Tenggerimyces flavus: one gene and its partners. Each later gene encodes a partner of the first gene's protein in a complex. Links are inferred from orthologs where the notes say so. Each region holds a gene or a part of one and is shown in the gene's direction. Other genes may lie near its edges.

Region 1 (3,055 bases):
AGGTCGGCTTGTTCTACTGGTTCCTCAAGGTTTTCGCCCTGGGCCCGCTGCTCAAGGTGATCTTCCGCCCGTGGGCCGAAGGGCTCGAAAACCTCCCGAAGGAAGGGCCGGCGATTCTCGCCAGCAACCACCTGTCGTTCTCCGACTCGGTGTTCCTGCCGTTGGTCTCGAAGCGTCGGATCACGTTCCCCGCGAAGCTCGAGTACTTCACCGGCAGGGGGCTCAAGGGTCGGCTGACGGCGTTGTTCTTCCGAGGGATCGGGCAGGTGCCGATCGACCGTTCCAGCGGCCGTGCGGCCGAGCCGGCGCTCGCGGCGGGGCTGAAGATCCTCGAGCGGGGTGAGCTCTTCGGGATCTATCCCGAAGGGACGCGGTCGCCCGACGGCCGGCTGTACAAGGGCAAGACCGGCGTCGCGCGGATGGCCCTCGCGTCGGGTGCGCCGGTGATCCCGGTCGCGATGGTCGACACGGACAAGATGCAGCCCCCAGGCCGCGCGCTGCCGAAGATCATGCGGCCGGGCGTGAAGATCGGCAAGCCGCTGGACTTCTCGCGGTACGAGGGGATGGAGGACGACCGGTTCGTGCTCCGGTCGATCACCGACGAGATCATGTACGAGCTGATGGAGCTGTCCGGCCAGGAGTACGTCGACGTGTACGCCCAGTCGGCGAAGGACGAGCTGACGGCCCAGAGCAAGCGCCGCTCGGGGACCGAGGCGGCGGAGCTGCCCAGCACCGCGGCCGAGGCGGACGTCCGCAAGGCCAGCTGACCCCCGACCCACCCCTCGCGCCGCCGTGATCATGTACGTGATCATGAAGCCGTAGCCGCCGTATACGCCAGTTTGCCTTCACGATCACGTACATGATCACGGGGCAGGTCAGCGGCGTCTCGCGTGGTGGACAGGTGGTCCGTACCTCGAAACCCCCTGCCCGCATCCCGTTCAGCTGGCGCCACTACGCTCGACCCGACCGGTTGTTCTTGCAGTCTTCGAAAGGACTGTCATGCGTGTCGGTGTCCTCACCGGCGGGGGCGACTGCCCTGGCCTCAACGCCGTGATTCGCGCCGTCGTGCGCAAGGGCGTCAGCCAGTACGGCTATGAGTTCCTCGGCTTCCGCGACGGTTGGCGCGGGCCGTTGGAGAACGTGACCACGGAGCTCGGCATCCCGCAGGTTCGCGGCATCCTGCCGCGCGGCGGAACGATCCTCGGCTCCTCGCGGACGAACCCGTTCAAGGTCGACGGCGGCGTCGAGCGGATCAAGGAGAACCTCGCCAGCAACAGCGTCGACGCACTGGTCGCGATCGGCGGCGAGGACACCCTCGGGGTCGCGACGAAGCTGGCCGAGCTCGGCGTGCAGGTCGTCGGCGTTCCCAAGACGATCGACAACGACCTGAACGCGACCGACTTCACCTTCGGCTTCGACACCGCGGTCAACATCGCGACCGAGGCCATCGACCGCCTCCACACGACGGCTGAGTCGCACCACCGGATCCTCGTCGTCGAGGTCATGGGTCGGCACGCCGGCTGGATCGCCCTGCACTCCGGCCTCGCCGGCGGCGCGAACGTGATCCTCATCCCCGAGCAGCCGTTCGACATGGACAAGGTCGTCGGGTACGTCGAGAGCCGGTTCCAGACGCAGTACTCGCCGATCATCGTCGTGTCGGAGGGCGCCTCCCCGAAGGAGGGGACGTTCGCGCTGCACAACGAGGAGCTGGACGCGTTCGGCCACGTACGCCTCGGCGGCATCGGCAACCTGGTAGCGGCGGAGCTGGAGAAGCGCACCGGCAAGGAAGCCCGCGCGGTCGTTCTGGGTCACACCCAGCGCGGCGGTACGCCGACCGCGTTCGACCGTTGGCTGGCGACCCGCTTCGGCCTGCACGCGATCGAGGCCGTGCACGACGGCGCCTGGGGCCAGATGGTCGCGCTGCGCGGCACCGACATCGTCCGCGCGCCGCTGGGTGACGCGACGAAGGAGCTCAAGCTGGTGCAGCCGGAGCTCTACTCCGAGGCCGAGGTGCTGTTCGGCTGACCCAGCCTCGGCTGGTCATAGAACGTGACGTTGCCGTCGGTGCCGAACGCGACACCGACGAACGTCTGCGGCGCCTCCGGGCTCTCCCAGAGGAAGCGCAGGATGCCGTCTGTCACAGGCGCGAAGGGTACCCCGTAGCCTTGGTTCTCGTGGAGCTGAATGACGCCTGGCGGGCACTTCCGGCCGCCCAGCAGCCGGAGTGGCCCGACGGCGGTGCAGTCGACGACGCGATCCGGGAGCTGCGGACGTACCCGCCGCTGGTGTTCGCGGGGGAGTGCGACGCGCTGAAGACCAAGCTCGCGGCGGTCGCGCGCGGCGAGGCGTTCATCCTGCAGGGCGGTGACTGCGCGGAGACGTTCAACGGCGTCGGCGCGGACGCGCTGCGGAACAAGCTGCGCACCTTGTTGCAGATGTCCGTGGTCCTGACGTACGCGGGCTCGGTGCCGGTGGTGAAGCTCGGCCGGATCGCGGGGCAGTACGCCAAGCCGCGCTCGAAGCCGACCGAGACCCGCGACGGCGTCGAGCTGCCGGCCTATCGGGGCGACGCGGTGAACGGGTACGACTTCACCGCCGCCTCGCGCGTGCCCGATCCCTCGCGGCTGCTCCGCATGTACCACTCCTCGGCGGCCACACTGAACCTCGCCCGCGCGTTCGTCTCCGGTGGCGAGGCGGACCTGCGGCAGATGCACGCGTGGAACACCGACTTCGTCCGCGACAGCCCGGTGGGCAAGCGGTACGAGCAGATCGGCCGCGACATCGACAAGGCGATCGCGTTCATGGCCGCCTGCGGTGCGAACCCGTCGGTCTTCCACACGGTGGACTTCTACTCCTCGCACGAGGCGCTGCTGCTCGACTACGAGCTGGCCATGACGCGCATCGACTCGCGGACCGGGACGCCGTACGACACGTCCGGGCACTTCCTCTGGATCGGCGAACGGACCCGTCAGCTGGACGGCGCGCACGTGGAGTTCGCGCGGTCTTTGCGTAACCCGATCGGCGTCAAGCTCGGGCCTACGACCACGCCCGAGGA
Region 2 (3,124 bases), 1.7 Mb from region 1 along the record:
GCCCAGCGCACCAGCCGTCTCGAACGCAGAGGCGTGATCCGCGGCTACCGCGTCGACCTCGACCCAGCAGCCCTCGGCCGACCAGTCGCCGCGTATGTACGCATCAGACCAGGCCCCGGCCAGCTCCAGCGCATCGCCGAGCTCGTCCAACGCACCGAAGAGGTCGTCGAATGCCACCGGATCACCGGCGAGGACTGCTTCCTGGTCAAGGTCCACGTCCCGACGGTCACCGCGCTGGAGGAGGTCCTGGACAAGTTCCTCCTGCACGGCCAGACCACGACCTCCATCGTGCAGTCCTCACCGGTACCGTGGCGCCAGGTCCCCCTCGACTAACAACCTGACCAGCAACCCCGAGGGTGGCCAGCCAAGGCTGCGAAACCGTCACGGACGGCGCGCATTCTTGACCGGTTCGTAACCTCCACCTAGCCTCCTAGACACCAGAAGAATCACTCCGCCGCCTGGCGGAGCCTGACGCACCGAAGCAGTAACCACGACAACGCCGAATAAAAACGACAAGCTCACAGTGACCGGGAAGGCTCCTTCCGGGATACGTAGACGTACTTCTCGTTTGGTGAATTCGAGCTCGATCTCGGACGTCCGCCAGCCAGCAAGGTGAGGGCAGCGGCGCCCGTGTCGACCCCTCCCGGTCCCGGTGAGGGGTGCTTGGTGTTGTCGCGATCTCTTCGGACATGTAGAGCCCTTGGCCGGGGTTCGACGAAGGGAGCGGCTGATGTCCACGATGGAGGTCGTCGTTTTCATCGTCGGGTTGGGCATTCTCGCCCTGCTCGCAGTGATGGTCGTCCAGATGTCCAAGTCCAAGTCGATCGGCCTGCAGAAGGTCGCGGCCGCCGAGCACGAGCTCGAGGAAGCGCGTCGCGACGCCACGAGGATCCGTTCCGACGCCGAGTCCGAGGCGCGCCGGGCCGCCACCGACATCCGGACCACCGCCGACACCGAGGCCGCCGAAACTCGCCGGCAGGCCGACGAGAACGCCTCCGCCGCCCTCGCCAGGGCACGGCTCACCCGCGACGAGGCCGAACACGAGGTCCGCGCCCTCCGCAGTGAGGTCCGCGAGCAGCGCCTCGACATCGAGCGCCGCGAGGGCAGGGTCGCCGAACGCGAGACGCGCCTCGACCAGTCCCAGCGCGAGCTGGACGACCGTACCCGCGAGCTCACCGAGACCGAAGCGAAGATCGACACCAAGAAGGCCGAGCTCGCCAGCATCGAGGCCGAGCGCCAGCAGGTGCTCGAACGGACCGCCGGACTGTCCGCCGAAGAGGCGAAGGCCGAGCTCGTCGCCACCATCGAGAACGACGCCAAGCGCCAGGCAGCGATCATCGTTCGCGACATCGAGCACAAGGCCCAGGAAGAGGGCGAGAAGCGCGCCCGCAAGATCATCACCGCGTCGATCCAGCGGCTCGCGACCGAACAGACCTCGGAGTCGGTCGTCTCGGTCCTGCACCTGCCGAGCGACGACATGAAGGGCCGCATCATCGGCCGCGAGGGCCGCAACATCCGTACGTTCGAGCAGGTCACCGGCGTCAACCTGATCATCGACGACACCCCCGAAGCCGTCCTGCTCTCGTGCTTCGACCCGGTCCGCAGGGAGACCGCGCGGATCGCACTGGAGAGCCTCGTACTCGACGGGCGGATCCACCCGCACCGGATCGAGGAGGTCTACGAGCGCAGCAAGGGCGAGGTCGAGGAGCTCTGCGTACGAGCGGGGGAGGACGCGCTCGTCCAGACCGGCCTCACCGACATGCACCCGCAGCTGGTCCAGACACTTGGCACGCTGCGGTACCGGACGTCGTACGGCCAGAACGTGCTCAAGCACCTGATCGAGTCCGCCCACGTCGCCGGCATGATGGCGAGCGAGATCGGTCTGGACCGGCAACTGATCAAGCGGTCGGCGCTGCTGCACGACATCGGCAAGGCGCTGACGCACGAGGTCGAGGGCAGCCACGCGCTGATCGGCGCCGACCTGGCCCGCAAGTACGGCGAGGACGACGACGTCGTGCACGCGATCGAGGCCCACCACAACGAGGTCGAGCCGCGTACGGTCGAGGCGATCCTCACCCAGGCCGCCGACGCGATCTCGGGTGGGCGCCCGGGTGCCCGGCGCGAGTCGTTGGAGGCGTACGTCAAGCGGCTCGAACGGCTGGAGGAGATCGCGAACGCGCACGACGGCGTGGACAAGGTGTTCGCCATGCAGGCCGGCCGCGAGGTCCGCGTGATGGTGGTGCCGGACGTGGTCGACGACATCCAGGCCCAGGTGCTCGCCCGCGACATCGCCAAGCAGGTCGAGGAAGAGCTCACCTACCCCGGCCAGATCCGCGTCACCGTCGTCCGCGAGTCCCGCGCCATCGAAACCGCCCGCTGACCCCGACTTCCCTCACCGAACCGGGGTTTACCACGTGGCAATCGCGCGCAAAACCCCGTTCCGGTAAGGGAAGTGGCGCCAGCTGTGGACGACCCGGATCGCGCACCACTGCCCGGCCAGCTCGAGCGGGGGCGCCGTGATCATGTACGTGATCATGAAGCTGGAACGGCGATATGGCGCGCTCTGCCTTCATGCTCACGTACCTGATCACCGCAGCGGGGCGGGGTGCAGCTGCTGACCCCGACTTCCCTCACCGAACCGGGGTTTGCCACGTGGCAATCGCCCGCGAAACCCCGTTCCGGTAAGGGAAGTGGCGCCAGCTGTGGACGGCCGGCCCAGCTCCGGTGCCCGACCAGCTCGAACGGGTGGCGGCCGCGGTGGTGGGGGTGGTTGCGAACGGACTTGTTCGACAGATCTCGGCCTGGAAGCCGAGGTCTCTCGAACAACTCGCACGGTTCCGCCAGCGGCGGGCGCTCGTGACTTTACCCACGGGAGGGGCGTTCCCGGCCCCTGCGAGACACCGCCGAGCCCCGTCCGTGGGCAAGGGGCGTTGCGCGGCGGGCGCGCCGGGAGGATCATCCCGAGCATGGGGTGCTCGCCGGAGCGGCCCGGGCTCGGAGGTGGTTCAGGTGGACGCTTTCGACATGTCGATCGCCGGCTCGTTCCTCGTCCTGTTCATCGTCGTGCTGCCGATCGCGATCCCGGTCGCGATCGCCGGGTACGTCGCCGATCGGATCTACGCGA
Region 3 (3,074 bases), 1.9 Mb from region 1 along the record:
CGCTGATCGAACGTCTCGGCCTCCGCCGATAGCGCCCTTCGGGAGCGGTGCCCACCAGGGCCCCGCTCCTGTTCCATATCGTGAGGCCAGTCCATTTCGACTGGCCTTCGCCCCGCCCGGGTAGACCACTGCTCAGGCGGTCTCACAACTGAATACGCCGAGTAAGACACCAGTACCAATCGGAGCGACCCGCGACCGCAGCGCGAAGCAAGCGGTGCAGCAGCTCGCCGGTCCTCGGTAGTGGCCCCCGGACAGCACCACCAGCACCAACGAGATCCGTGGGCCTCGATCGAAGACCGGCACTCCCCGCCGCGCGGAAGGGCAGTCGCGGCCGCTCCCGAAACAAGAGGAGGGAGCCCTGTGGAGGGTCCCGGTATTCACACAGCAACAGCAACGATCGACAACGGTTCGTTCGGCACCAGGACGGTGCGGTTCGAGACGGGTCGGGTCGCCAGGCAGGCGGCCGGTGCCGTGGTCGCCTATCTCGACGACGACACCATGGTGTTGTCCGCGACGACGGCCAGCAAGCACCCGAAGGAGCACTTCGACTTCTTCCCGCTGACGGTCGACGTCGAGGAGCGCGGGTACGCCGCCGGCAAGATCCCCGGCTCGGTGTTCCGGCGCGAAGGCCGCCCGAGTGAGGACGCGATCCTCACCTGCCGGCTGATCGACCGCCCGTTGAGGCCCAGCTTCGTCAAGGGTCTCCGCAACGAGATCCAGGTCGTCATCACCGTGATGGCGCTCAACCCCGACGCGCTGTACGACGTGCTCGCGATCAACGCCGCCTCGGCGTCGACGCAGATCGCCGGCCTGCCGTTCTCCGGCCCGATCGGCGGCGTCCGCGTCGCGCTGATCGACGGCCAGTGGGTCGCGTTCCCGCGCCGCAGCGAGATCGAGCGCGCGGTCTTCGACATGGTCGTCGCCGGCCGCGTGGTCGAGGACGGTGACGTCGCGATCATGATGGTCGAGGCCGAGTCCACCGACTCGACCTGGCAGCTCGTCCAGGACGGCACCCAGGCGCCGACCGAGGAGATCGTGGCCGAGGGCCTCGAGGCCTCCAAGGCGTTCATCAAGGTCCTGTGCGAGGCGCAGGCCGCGATGGCGGCCGAGGCGGCCAAGCCGACCGGTGAGTTCCCGGTCTACAAGGACTACGAGGACGACGCTCTCGCGGCCGTCGACGGGGCCGTACGCAACGACCTCGCCGAGGCGCTGACGATCGCCGGCAAGGCCGAGCGCGAGTCGAGGCTCGACGAGCTCAAGGCCTCCATGGTCGAGCGGCTCGCCGGCGACTTCGAGGGTCGCGAGAAGGAGCTCAGCGCGGCCTACCGTTCGCTCACCAAGACGCTCGTCCGCGAGCGGGTGCTGCGCGACAAGGTCCGCATGGACGGTCGCGGCCTGGCCGACATCCGGCCGCTGACGGCCGAGATCAACGTCGTGCCGCGGGTCCACGGCTCCGCGCTGTTCGAGCGTGGCGAGACGCAGATCCTGGGCATCACGACGCTGAACATGCTGTCGCTCGAGCGTCGCATCGGCCTCACGCTGGCCGAGGACACGACCAAGCGCTACATGCACAATTACAACTTCCCGCCCTACTCGACCGGTGAGACCGGCCGGGTCGGTTCGCCGAAGCGGCGCGAGATCGGGCACGGCGCACTCGCCGAGCGCGCGCTCGCCCCGGTGCTGCCGACGCGCGAGGAGTTCCCGTACGCCATCCGCCAGGTCTCCGAGGCGCTTGGCTCCAACGGCTCCACCTCGATGGGCTCGGTCTGCGCGTCCACGCTGGGCCTGCTCTCCGCCGGTGTGCCGCTGCGCGCGCCGGTCGCGGGCATCGCGATGGGCCTCATCTCCGGTGAGGTCGACGGCAAGGAGGAGTTCGTCGCGCTGACCGACATCCTCGGCGCCGAGGACGCGTTCGGCGACATGGACTTCAAGGTCGCCGGTACGAAGGACTTCGTGACCGCGCTGCAGCTCGACACCAAGCTCGACGGCATTCCCGCGTCGGTGCTGGCCGCCGCTCTGCAGCAGGCGCGCGACGCGCGCCTGACGATCCTCGGCGTCATGGAGAAGGCGATCTCCGAGCCCGGCGAGATGTCGGAGTTCGCGCCGCGGATCATCACGATGCACATCCCGGTCGACAAGATCGGCGAGGTGATCGGGCCGAAGGGCAAGGTCATCAACCAGATCCAGGACGACACCGGCGCTCAGATCACCATCGAGGACGATGGCACGATCTACGTCGGCGCGGCCGACGGTCCGTCGGCGGAGGCGGCTCGGGCGATCATCGCCGGGATCGCGACCCCGACGATGCCGGAGGTCGGCGAGCGTTATCTGGGGACGGTCGTCAAGACGACCAACTTCGGTGCGTTCATCTCGCTCGTTCCCGGCAAGGACGGCCTGCTGCACATCTCCAAGCTGCGGGTGCTCGCCGGTGGCAAGCGGGTGGAGAACGTCGAGGACGTCCTCAAGGTCGGCGACAAGCTGCAGGTCGAGATCGGTGAGATCGACGACCGCGGCAAGCTCTCGCTGGTTCCGGTGGTCGAAGAGGGCAGTGCCGACGGCGAGGAGAAGTGACCACGACCTCGCCGGCCCGGCCTGCGACCCGCAAGGTCTCGACCCGCACGCTGATGACGGAGAACGACGGCGGCCTGGTCCGCCAGACCGTTCTCCCCAGCGGCCTGCGGGTCGTGACCGAGGCGATGCCGCAGGTTCGTTCGGTCTCGTTCGGCATCTGGGCGGCCGTCGGCTCTCGTGACGAGACGCCCGCCCTCGCCGGAACGAGTCACTACCTCGAGCACCTGCTGTTCAAGGGCACCAAGCGTCGTAGTGCCCTGGACATTTCGGCCGCGCTCGACGGTGTCGGCGGGGAGATGAACGCGTTCACCACGAAGGAGTACACGTGCTACTACGCACGCGTGCTCGACAACGACCTGCCGCTGGCGGTCGACGTGGTGGCGGACATGGTGTCGTCGTCGTTGATCGCCTCGGCTGACGTCGAGAGCGAGCGTGGCGTGATCCTCGAGGAGATCGCCATGCACGACGACGACCCGGGCGACGCGGTCCACGACCTGTTCGCC

The links.
Region 2: JOD67_RS26265 (region 1) and rny share a complex: the UniProt entries of both Bacillus subtilis proteins name them as parts of the possible RNA degradosome complex. The link is inferred for Tenggerimyces flavus from one-to-one orthologs.
Region 3: JOD67_RS26265 (region 1) and JOD67_RS17645 share a complex: the UniProt entries of both Bacillus subtilis proteins name them as parts of the possible RNA degradosome complex. The link is inferred for Tenggerimyces flavus from one-to-one orthologs.

What each region holds. Positions count from the first base shown.
Region 1 is NZ_JAFBCM010000001.1:5,622,565-5,625,619, reverse strand. What follows is about bases 110-3,012. They hold JOD67_RS26265 (6-phosphofructokinase), read left to right. Parts: upstream 110-999; coding sequence 1,000-2,025; downstream 2,026-3,012. Other genes in these bases: JOD67_RS26255 (class II 3-deoxy-7-phosphoheptulonate synthase), read left to right, coding at 2,181-3,012; JOD67_RS26260 (hypothetical protein), read right to left, coding at 1,995-2,141; JOD67_RS26270 (lysophospholipid acyltransferase family protein), read left to right, coding at 110-767. Outside these bases: more of JOD67_RS26270, read left to right, coding at 9-109; more of JOD67_RS26255, read left to right, coding at 3,013-3,055. UniProt on the Bacillus subtilis protein: Catalyzes the phosphorylation of D-fructose 6-phosphate to fructose 1,6-bisphosphate by ATP, the first committing step of glycolysis.
Region 2 is NZ_JAFBCM010000001.1:3,876,741-3,879,864, forward strand. Bases 84-3,055 are described here. They hold rny (ribonuclease Y), read left to right. Parts: upstream 84-730; coding sequence 731-2,380; downstream 2,381-3,055. Other genes in these bases: JOD67_RS18130 (Lrp/AsnC family transcriptional regulator), read left to right, coding at 84-333; JOD67_RS18140 (hypothetical protein), read left to right, coding at 3,010-3,055. Also shown: more of JOD67_RS18130, read left to right, coding at 1-83; more of JOD67_RS18140, read left to right, coding at 3,056-3,124. UniProt on the Bacillus subtilis protein: Endoribonuclease that initiates mRNA decay. Initiates the decay of all SAM-dependent riboswitches, such as yitJ riboswitch. Involved in processing of the gapA operon mRNA, it cleaves between cggR and gapA.
Region 3 is NZ_JAFBCM010000001.1:3,772,523-3,775,596, forward strand. The notes cover bases 44-2,965. They hold JOD67_RS17645 (polyribonucleotide nucleotidyltransferase), read left to right. Parts: upstream 44-360; coding sequence 361-2,571; downstream 2,572-2,965. Other genes in these bases: JOD67_RS17650 (M16 family metallopeptidase), read left to right, coding at 2,568-2,965. In the rest of the region: rpsO (30S ribosomal protein S15), read left to right, coding at 1-32; more of JOD67_RS17650, read left to right, coding at 2,966-3,074. UniProt on the Bacillus subtilis protein: Involved in mRNA degradation. Catalyzes the phosphorolysis of single-stranded polyribonucleotides processively in the 3'- to 5'-direction. Necessary for competence development in Bacillus subtilis.